DNA from 4 places in the Microbacterium sp. X-17 genome. Region 2 is predicted to be linked to each of the others. Evidence: riboswitches for the same ligand, from Rfam matches in the RefSeq annotation. Region 2 holds a riboswitch; each other region holds the start of a gene.
What was found. A riboswitch is a leader RNA that binds a small molecule or an ion and turns the genes downstream of it on or off. The one in region 2 is predicted to bind thiamine pyrophosphate.

Region 1 (2,193 bases), on a different contig from region 2:
CTTCATCGTCGAGGAAGGGAAGATCGTGCTGATTTCGACCACCAGGGAACTCTCATCGCCGAATAACTCCTGGCGCAAGTCCGGCACCAAATAATCGCCAGTGGCCAACACCGCGGCCGCAAACCTAAGACGGTCTAAACTGTCATCGATGTCCTGAGGCAGAATTGTCACCGATGTCCTGGCACAGCCTCCGTCAGAGATGTCCTGATACACCGTTCGTCAGAGATGTCCTGATGCAGAAACGTCAGAGACCTCTTGATACAGCTAATCCGCCGTGGCCAAATTTGCCCACACTCGGGTGCGTTCCTATGTGATCGCAGTCATCTCTAGGAGGTCAAAAAGCGCGGAATTCCGCGGATTTTGGAGCCTCGCTAGCGATAGTTAAAGGCTGGTCGCAGTTTTTGAGTCTCTCCAGGGGCACCTCGGCCGTCCGGGCGCCGCCCTCGACCGGGCCGCGCTCACGAAGTGGCCCCGACATCGTCTCGGGTTACGACGCGGGGCCAGTACTGACACACCTTGCATCGGCCCGTTGCGTGGCCGCAAGTAGACACGTTCGTCCACGTGGATCGGGACTGCGGAATGCGGATAACTCGGCCGATCCGGCGGTGTCGTCGTGGCCGTCGCGGGCGTGATCCCGCACTGCGTGACGCGCGACCAGAGCCGTGTTCTCCGGCTGCGCCGCACGCTGCTACCATCGTCCTGAACGACAGGGGAGCGCCCGAAAGCGCTGAGAGTGCGGCTTGCCGCTGACCCTCGGAACCTGCTCCGGTTAGCACCGGCGAAGGGAGTCGAATTCTGACATGCGAGACGTACGACGGATATCACCGCGCGCGTGCTGCGCTCCTCCTGTCCCCATCCACACTGCGGGAAGAGGAGCGCTCACGAGATGAGTGACAAGACGACGACGAGTTCGAGCACGGCGACCCGGACGGCCGGGAGGTACGTCCTTGCGCGCAGGCCGTTGGCGAAGTGGCGGGCCGTCGACCTGATCAGCGCTGCGATGATCGCGGTGGCCTTCGGGGTCGTGTTCTGGGCGTTCGACACCTTCGTCTATCCGGGTGTCTCGCTGGCCTCCGCTGCGTTCCCGCCGGCGGGCGAGCTCTCGCTCGGCGTGTGGCTGATCCCGGCGGTGGTGGGTGCGCTCGTCATCCGCCGGCCGGGCGCCGCCGTCCTCACGGAGCTCGTGGCGGCCAACGTCGAGCTTCTGCTGGGCAACCAGTGGGGCGTGGCAGTCCTGCTGTCCGGGTTCCTGCAGGGCGTCGGCGTGGAGATCGTCTTCGCCATCCTGCTGTGGCGCTACTTCGGGCTCGCGGCGGCGATCGGCGGCGGGATGCTCTCGGCGGCGCTGGAGATCGCGTGCTACGAGTGGTGGGCGTACGTCCCGTCGTACTCCTGGACGTGGAAGCTCGTGTACCTGGTGGCGGGGATCCTGTCCGGCGGCGTGATCGCCGGGGTCGGGGGCTGGGCGCTCACGCGGGCCCTCGCGCGGGCCGGGGCGCTCAACGCGTTCCCCGCGGGGCACGAGGTGCTCGAGCGTCGCGCCGGAAGGGCCTGACCGATCGACACCGTGACACGGGGAGCCAGCATCCGGTTCCGGAGCTTCTCCTGGCGGCCGGTCGGGCGCTCGGAGAGCGTCTTCGAGGACTTCTCGCTGGACATCGCACCCGGCGAGCGCGTCCTGCTCGTCGGGCCGAGCGGCAGCGGGAAGTCCACGCTGCTCCGGGCGATCGCCGGCTCGCTGGCGGGCCTGTCGGCGGACGCCCCGGACGGCGCGGACGGGACGGTGCTGGTCGACGACTCGGCGCCGGCCGCCATGATGACGGGGCTGCTGATGCAGGATCCCCGGGACGCTACCGTCGCGGAGACCATCGGCCGGGACGCGGCCTTCGGACTGGAGAACACGGGCACCCCGCGGGCGGAGCTCTGGGATCGCGTCCGATCCGCGCTCTCCGGGCTGAGTCTCGCGGGGGAGCTCGACCACCGGACGCACGCGCTCTCCGGCGGGGAGGCGCAGCGCCTGGCCCTGGCCGGCGCGCTCGTCTTCGACCCGCGCGTCGTCCTGCTGGACGAGCCGACATCGATGCTCGACCCGGAGGCGGCGCGCGCGGTGCGCCTCGCCGTCCTGGAGGGCGTCGAGGCCGCCGGCTCCACGCTGGTGGTGGTGGAGCACGACGCGGAGGACTGGCTTCCGTT
Region 2 (2,193 bases):
TGACCGCCGGACAGCGCGGTCGTGGACCGGTCGAGCGGCAGGCCCAGGCCGACGGCATCCAGGGCCGCGGCGACGCGCGGCCCGATCTCCTCGCGCGGGACGCCGAGGTTCTCGCACCCGAACGCGACGTCGTCCCCGACCCGCGCAAGCACCGTCTGATTCGCCGGATCCTGCAGCACGAGGCCGGCGCGTCCGCGAGCGGACGCGGGCGGCACCCCATCCACCAGCAGCGCGCCGGTCTGCTCGCCCTCGTCGTCGCCGCCGAGCACGCCCGCGAAGCCGTGCAGGAGCGTGGACTTGCCGGCGCCGGACGCCCCGAGCAGGAGCAGGCGCTCGCCCGGTTCGATCCGCAGGCTCGTGTCCCGCACCGCCCACCGATGGCGCGTCGCGTAGCGCCAGCCCCAGCTGCGCGCCTCGAGCGCCGCCGGCATCGGGTCAGACGCGCCGGCCCGCGTCGCGTCCCGACGCGAAGCGGTTCAGCGCGCCCGTCGCGGCGAGCCCGCGCGCGATGAGCCAGGATCCGATACCCGCGATGACCCCGCCGGAGACGATGCTCGACACGACGTACACGGTCGCGAACGTGGCATCCGAGCCGGGGTAGGAGAACACGAGGTCGTTGATACCGCACGCGAGGCCCGCGCCCGCGCCCGCCAGGATGGCGACCGGCAGACGCCACACGGCGTACGCGAACAGGAAGAACACGATCTCGGCGCCGAGGCCCTGGACAAGCCCGGACACGATCGTCAGCGGCCCCCACACGTTGCCGACGAGGGCCGAGATGGTGGCGGCGACGAGCTCCGCGTAGATCGCCGCACCGGGCTTTCGGACGATGAGCGCCGCAAGCACCCCGGCGACGAACCACGGTCCGTTCACGAGACCCTGGAGTCCGGGGAGAAGCGGCGTGAGGAGGGTTGCGGGCCCGAGGTACGCGACGTTCCAGACGACGAACAGGAGCGCACTGGCCACGGCGACGACGCTCGCGACCACGATGTCGACGACGCGCCACCGCCAGACGATGCGCGCGTAGGCGTTGCGCGGAGACGTGGAGACGGAATGCATGACTTCTCCTTCCTGCGCTGGCATGACCCAGATCAGGTTCGACGGTCGAAGCTTGATTGCTTCCTCTCAGCCCGGCACACCGGACTCCCGTGGTTGATGCGCATCAGTGTAATGGCTGCGCCACGGTACGGTACCGACATGACGATCGCCGGCCCGACCCCGCCGACGCGTCGCTCTCTCCGGGAGACCGGGGCGGTCGTCATCATCCCGCCGGCCGAGCCGCCGGCATCCGGCGCAGCGCTCTCCTGGGTCGACCCGGGCACGGTCGCGCGGCCGCAGATCACCGCGGCGATCGAGGCGAGCCCTTACGTGCCCGTCGCGCCGGACCTCCTGGCGAAGGCGCCGCGGCGCTCGCCCTGGCGCCCCGGGGTCCTCGTCCCGTTCGGGATCGTGCTCGCGCTCATCGCGGCGTATTGCACGACGACCCTGCTGTGGCCGTTGTCCGCGATCCCGCCGCAGGCGTCGGCCGTCGCCGTACAGCCGGTCGCGGCGACGGTCGCCACCCCCGCGTGGCCCGCGCAGGGCAGCGCCGCCGTCGCCGTGGAGGGCATCGGCGGGACGCTGTCGTCGACCGGCAACGCCTCCCCGATCGCGAGCATCACGAAGCTCGTCACGACGCTCATGGTGCTGGAGCGGATGCCACTCGCCGCGGGCGAGCAGGGACCGGCGTACCGGATGACGGCCGCCGACCGGGACGCCTACATCGGCTACCAGGACCGGGGCGAGTCCTCGCTCGACGTGCCGGTGGGCGGATCCCTCTCCGAGCTCCAGCTCCTGCAGGGGACGCTGATCGGCTCGGCGAACAACTACGCGCAGATCCTCGCCGACAGCATCTGGGCGAACGACGCCGTCTTCGCGAACGCCGCGTCGACGTGGCTCGCGGCGCACGGTCTGAGCGACATGCGGATCGTCGACCCGACCGGGATCGAGGAGGGCAACACGGCCTCCCCCGCCGACCTCGTCGCCCTCGCGCAGCGCGCCCTCGCGAACCCGGTGATCGCGCAGATCGTCTCGACCCGCACGATCGACCTCCCCGGAGCCGGCCGTGTCGAGAACACGAACCAGCTCCTGCAGGCCGATCCCGCCGTCGTCGGCGTCAAGACCGGATCCCTCGACGGGATCGACAACCTCGTC
Region 3 (2,193 bases), on a different contig from region 2:
CCGCTGCTCCGCGTCGCCCAGGTCGTGGCGCGGCGGCGGTACCTGCGCGCGCTGCGCTGACCCGCTCGGCGCCACGAGTGAGAGGATGATGGACCCATGCCCACCGTCCACCGCCCCGGCCTCCGCGTCGACTCCGGACTCACCATCCCCGAGTCCGAGCTGTCCTGGCGGTTCTCGCGGTCGTCCGGTCCCGGCGGCCAGGGTGTGAACACCGCCGACTCCCGGGTGGAGCTCCTCTGGGATGTGGCGGCCTCCGCCGTCCTCTCGACGGCACAGCGCGACCGGCTGCTCGATCGCCTGAGCGGCCGCATCGTGGACGGGGTGCTGACGATCACCGCATCCGAGCACCGCGCGCAGGTGCGCAACCGGGAGGCGGCGCGCCTCCGGCTGGCCGAACTCGTGGCCGACGCCCTCCGGCCTCCCGCGCCACCGCGACGCCCGACCCGGCCCACCCTCGGCTCCAGCCGACGGCGCCTGGAGGCGAAGAAGCGCCGCACGGATGTCAAGCGCCTGCGTCGGCCTCCCACGGACTGAGCCCGCACGCCTGTCGAAAGGAACGGGATGAGACCCCTCCGCTACGCCATCAACGTCACGCTCGACGGCTGCGTCCACCACGAGGCGGGCCTCCCGCCCGACGCGGACTCGATGCGCTTCTGGACCGCCGAGCTGGAGCGGGCCGACGCCCTGATCTTCGGCCGGGTGACCTACCGGATGATGGAGTCCGCGTGGCGCCGCCCGGCCACCGGCGCGTGGCCCGAGTGGATGGACGAGACGCAAGTCCCGTTCGCCGAGGCCATCGACCGGGCGAGGAAGCACGTGGTGTCCCGCACGCTGACCGAGGTCGACTGGAATGCCGCGCCGCTGACCGGCGACCTGCGGCACGCGGTCGAACGCCTCAAGCAGGAACCGGGCGAGGGCCTGTTCGTCGGCGGGGTGACCCTCCCCCTCGCGCTGGCGAACCTGGGCCTGATCGACGAGTACGTGTTCGTGGTGCAGCCGGTCCTCGCCGGCCACGGGCCGACCCTGCTCGCCGGGCTGCGCGAGAGCATCCGGCTCGAACTCGTGGAGCGGCGGGAGTTCGGCTCGGGGGTGACGGCGCTGCGGTTCCGGCCGGGGACGTAGTCCGGTGCTGAGCGGCGGCCCCGGCCGGTCCGCCGCCGCGCCCTCGCTAGACTGGCCGATGACGCGGGGTGCCTCCCTCTCCAGGGCTGGCTGAGAACACACCCGTCGAACCTGATCTGGTTAGTACTAGCGAAGGGACGTCATTCCATGACTTCTTCCTCCCCTGCCATCGACTCGCCCGAGTTCGGCGCCGCCCTGAGCGGGCTGCGCGCTCAGCCGCCGCTCGTGCAGTGCCTGACGAACATCGTCGTCGCCCAGTGGACCGCCAACGTCCTGCTCGCGGTCGGGGCGGCCCCCGCGATGGTCGACAACCCGCGCGAGGCGGCCGAGTTCGCGCCCATCGCGAGCGGCGTCCTGGTGAACCTCGGCACCCCGTACGACGACACCTCCGACGCGATGACCGCGGCCGCCGGCGCTGCGGCAGCGGCCGGGACGCCGTGGGTGCTGGACCCCGTCGCCGCGGGTGGCCTGCGCTGGCGCACCGGGCTCGCCCTCGAACTGCTGCGCTCCTCCCCCACCATCGTCCGCGGGAACGCCTCCGAGATCATGGCCCTCGCCGGCGGCGCCGGAGGCAAGGGCGTGGACTCGACCGACAGCCCGGAGGCGGCGCTGGCGGCGGCCCAGGAGATCGCCCGCACCTTCGGCACCGTCGTGGCGGTGAGCGGTCCCGTCGACCACCTCACCGACGGCGAGCGCACCGTCCGGATCGCCAACGGGCACCCGTGGATGACGCAGGTCACCGGCGTCGGCTGCGCCCTCGGCGCCCTGATGGCCGCCTTCGCCGGCAGCGCCGACCCCCTGACGGCGGCCGCCTCCGCGACCGCGGTGCTCACGGTCGCAGCCGATCGGGCGGCGTCCGTCAGCCAGGGGCCGGGAAGCTTCGCCGTGAGCCTGCTCGACGAGCTGGCCGCCCTGACGCCCGACAGCCTGGTCGCGGCGGTCCGCGTCGCATGACGGCGCGCCCGCCGCTCGACCTGTCCCTCTACCTCGTGACCGACACCCGGCTGTGCGGCGACCGCGGCGTCGCGTCCACGGTCGGCGAGGCCATCGCGGCCGGGGTCAGCGTGGTCC
Region 4 (2,193 bases), 340 kb from region 2:
CGGCGTGGACGGTCATATAGTCGACGCCCTGCTCGCACTGCTCGATGACCGTGTCCCGGTACACCTCCCAGGTGAGCGCGGACGCGTCGCCGTTCACCTTCTCCAGCGCCTGGTAGATCGGCACGGTGCCGATCGGGACGGGCGAGTTGCGGAGGATCCACTCCCGTGTGGTGTGGATGTCGTCGCCGGTGGAGAGGTCCATCACGGTGTCCGCGCCCCACGTGGTCGCCCACTGCAGCTTCGCGACCTCCTCGGCGATCGAGCTCGTCACGGCCGAGTTGCCGATGTTCGCGTTGATCTTCACGAGGAACGCCTTGCCGATGATCATCGGCTCCGACTCCGGGTGGTTCACGTTGTTGGGGATGATCGCCCGGCCGGCGGCGACCTCCGCGCGGACCAGCTCGACGTCGCAGTTCTCCCGCAGGGCCACGAACCGCATCTCCGGCGTGATGACGCCGTCGCGGGCGTAGCGCATCTGAGTGATGGTGCGCCCCGGCTTCGCGCGGCGGATCGGGGGCTTCACGCCCTTCCACTCCGCGGATGCCGCGCCCCGGCGCAGCGCAGAACGCCCGTCGTCCTCGAGGTTGCGGTCGCGACCGGGGTAGGTCTCGGTGTCCGCGCGGGCGGCGATCCACCCCTCCCGCAGGGGCGGAAGCCCGCGGACCGGATCGCTGCCGGGCCCCTCCGTGCGGTACACGGTCAGCGGCTCGTTGACCGAGCCGTCGGGCGACGGCTCCAGTGCGATCCGACTGACGGGCACGTGGATGTCGTGCTCCGTGTCGTGCAGATGGGCCAGAGAGTGTGCAGAACGGGCAGATCCCATCGAGGGCTCCTACTTCCTTCGCCGGCATGACCCGGACAGGTTCGAACGGTCGCAGGCCGCGTCAGCCCGATCTCAGCCCTTGCGAGGGCACCCGTGTGGATACGCGAAACCCTACAACATCGCCTGTTATCGTGACGCTGCTCCCCCGACGGAAGGCCGCCCATGATCCCCCGCGTGCTCAGCATCGCCGGGACCGACCCCACGGGCGGTGCGGGGATCCACGCGGACCTGAAGAGCATCGCCGCGAACGGCGGCTACGGGATGGCGGTCGTCACCGCCCTCGTGGCGCAGAACACGACCGAAGTCCGCGCGATCCACACCCCGCCGGCGGGGTTCCTCGCCGAGCAGCTCGACGCCGTGAGCGACGACGTCACGATCGACGCGGTCAAGATCGGGATGCTGGGCTCCCGCGAGAACGCGGCCGTGGTGGCCGCGTGGCTCGCGCGCACCGTCCCGCCGGTCGTCGTGCTCGACCCGGTGCTGAAGGCCAGCACCGGCGGGGACCTGGGCTCCGGCGACCTCGTGGGCGCGCTCCGCGAACTCCTGTCCGGCTGCGACGTCATCACGCCCAACCTCGACGAGCTGGCCGTCCTCGCGGGCGAACCGCGCGCATCCGACTGGGAGTCCGCGGTCGGGCAGGCGCTGCGGCTCTCCGAGGCATCCGGGGTCGCGGTCCTCGTCACCGGAGGCCACCTCGCCGGCCCCGCCTCGCCCGACGCGCTCGTCGATGCCGGGAACAGGCTCGGGACCGGCCGGCGAATCCACGAGATCTCCGCCCCACGGGTCGCGACACGGAACACGCACGGCACCGGATGCTCGCTGTCGGCAGCGCTCGCGACGAACCGCGCCCGCCTGGGCGACTGGATCGCCGCACTCGACACGACGAAGGCCTGGCTCACGGACAGCCTCGCGTCGGCCGACGACCTCGACGTGGGAGCCGGCCCCGGCCCCCTCCACCACTTCCACACCTCCTGGCGCCTGCAGGGCCTCCATGGGCGAGGAAGCTCTGGACGCTCCAAGTGACGTTGCTCCCGCCTGTGGAAACTCCAACAAACAGGCGATCTGTGTTGTAGTTTCATCCCCATCCGACCTCGAACGCTCGGTGCACACGCACGAGGATGTGGAGATAACCATGCGTAGATCACGGGCCGTTCGCATCACGGGGTGGGTGGTGCTCGCCGTCGCGGTGCTGGCGGGAGGCGCCTATGTGGTCGCCAGCATCCTCGGCTTCTCGGCGCACGCGGCGTTCGTGGGGCAGTGGGTCTTCCCGGTCCTCGTGGTCGCCCTGGGCGTCTGGGTCGTCGCGGCGGCGGTGAGCCGCAGCGCTCGCTCGACGGCGCGCGCGAGCGCGAGCGGGGCCGGCGAGAGCG

Region 1: linked by a shared signal. The riboswitch ahead of ABCS02_RS03930 (ECF transporter S component) and the one ahead of ABCS02_RS13750 (ECF transporter S component) in region 2 are both predicted to bind thiamine pyrophosphate.
Region 3: linked by a shared signal. The riboswitch ahead of thiM (hydroxyethylthiazole kinase) and the one ahead of ABCS02_RS13750 (ECF transporter S component) in region 2 are both predicted to bind thiamine pyrophosphate.
Region 4: linked by a shared signal. The riboswitch ahead of thiC (phosphomethylpyrimidine synthase ThiC) and the one ahead of ABCS02_RS13750 (ECF transporter S component) in region 2 are both predicted to bind thiamine pyrophosphate.

What each region holds. Positions count from the first base shown of each region.
Region 1 is NZ_JBDHNI010000001.1:804,286-806,478, forward strand. It holds TPP riboswitch at 699-804, shown strand; gene ABCS02_RS03930 (ECF transporter S component) at 887-1,555, shown strand; gene ABCS02_RS03935 (ATP-binding cassette domain-containing protein) at 1,568-2,193, shown strand, end outside.
Region 2 is NZ_JBDHNI010000002.1:1,080,233-1,082,425, reverse strand. It holds gene ABCS02_RS13755 (ATP-binding cassette domain-containing protein) at 1-431, opposite strand, end outside; gene ABCS02_RS13750 (ECF transporter S component) at 436-1,059, opposite strand; TPP riboswitch at 1,052-1,160, opposite strand; gene ABCS02_RS13745 (D-alanyl-D-alanine carboxypeptidase) at 1,198-2,193, shown strand, end outside.
Region 3 is NZ_JBDHNI010000001.1:810,096-812,288, reverse strand. It holds gene ABCS02_RS03970 (DUF1990 family protein) at 1-60, shown strand, start outside; gene arfB (alternative ribosome rescue aminoacyl-tRNA hydrolase ArfB) at 97-534, shown strand; gene ABCS02_RS03960 (dihydrofolate reductase family protein) at 562-1,122, shown strand; TPP riboswitch at 1,177-1,277, shown strand; gene thiM (hydroxyethylthiazole kinase) at 1,270-2,076, shown strand; gene thiE (thiamine phosphate synthase) at 2,073-2,193, shown strand, end outside.
Region 4 is NZ_JBDHNI010000002.1:740,337-742,529, forward strand. It holds gene thiC (phosphomethylpyrimidine synthase ThiC) at 1-823, opposite strand, end outside; TPP riboswitch at 820-928, opposite strand; gene thiD (bifunctional hydroxymethylpyrimidine kinase/phosphomethylpyrimidine kinase) at 998-1,846, shown strand; gene ABCS02_RS12030 (hypothetical protein) at 1,956-2,193, shown strand, end outside.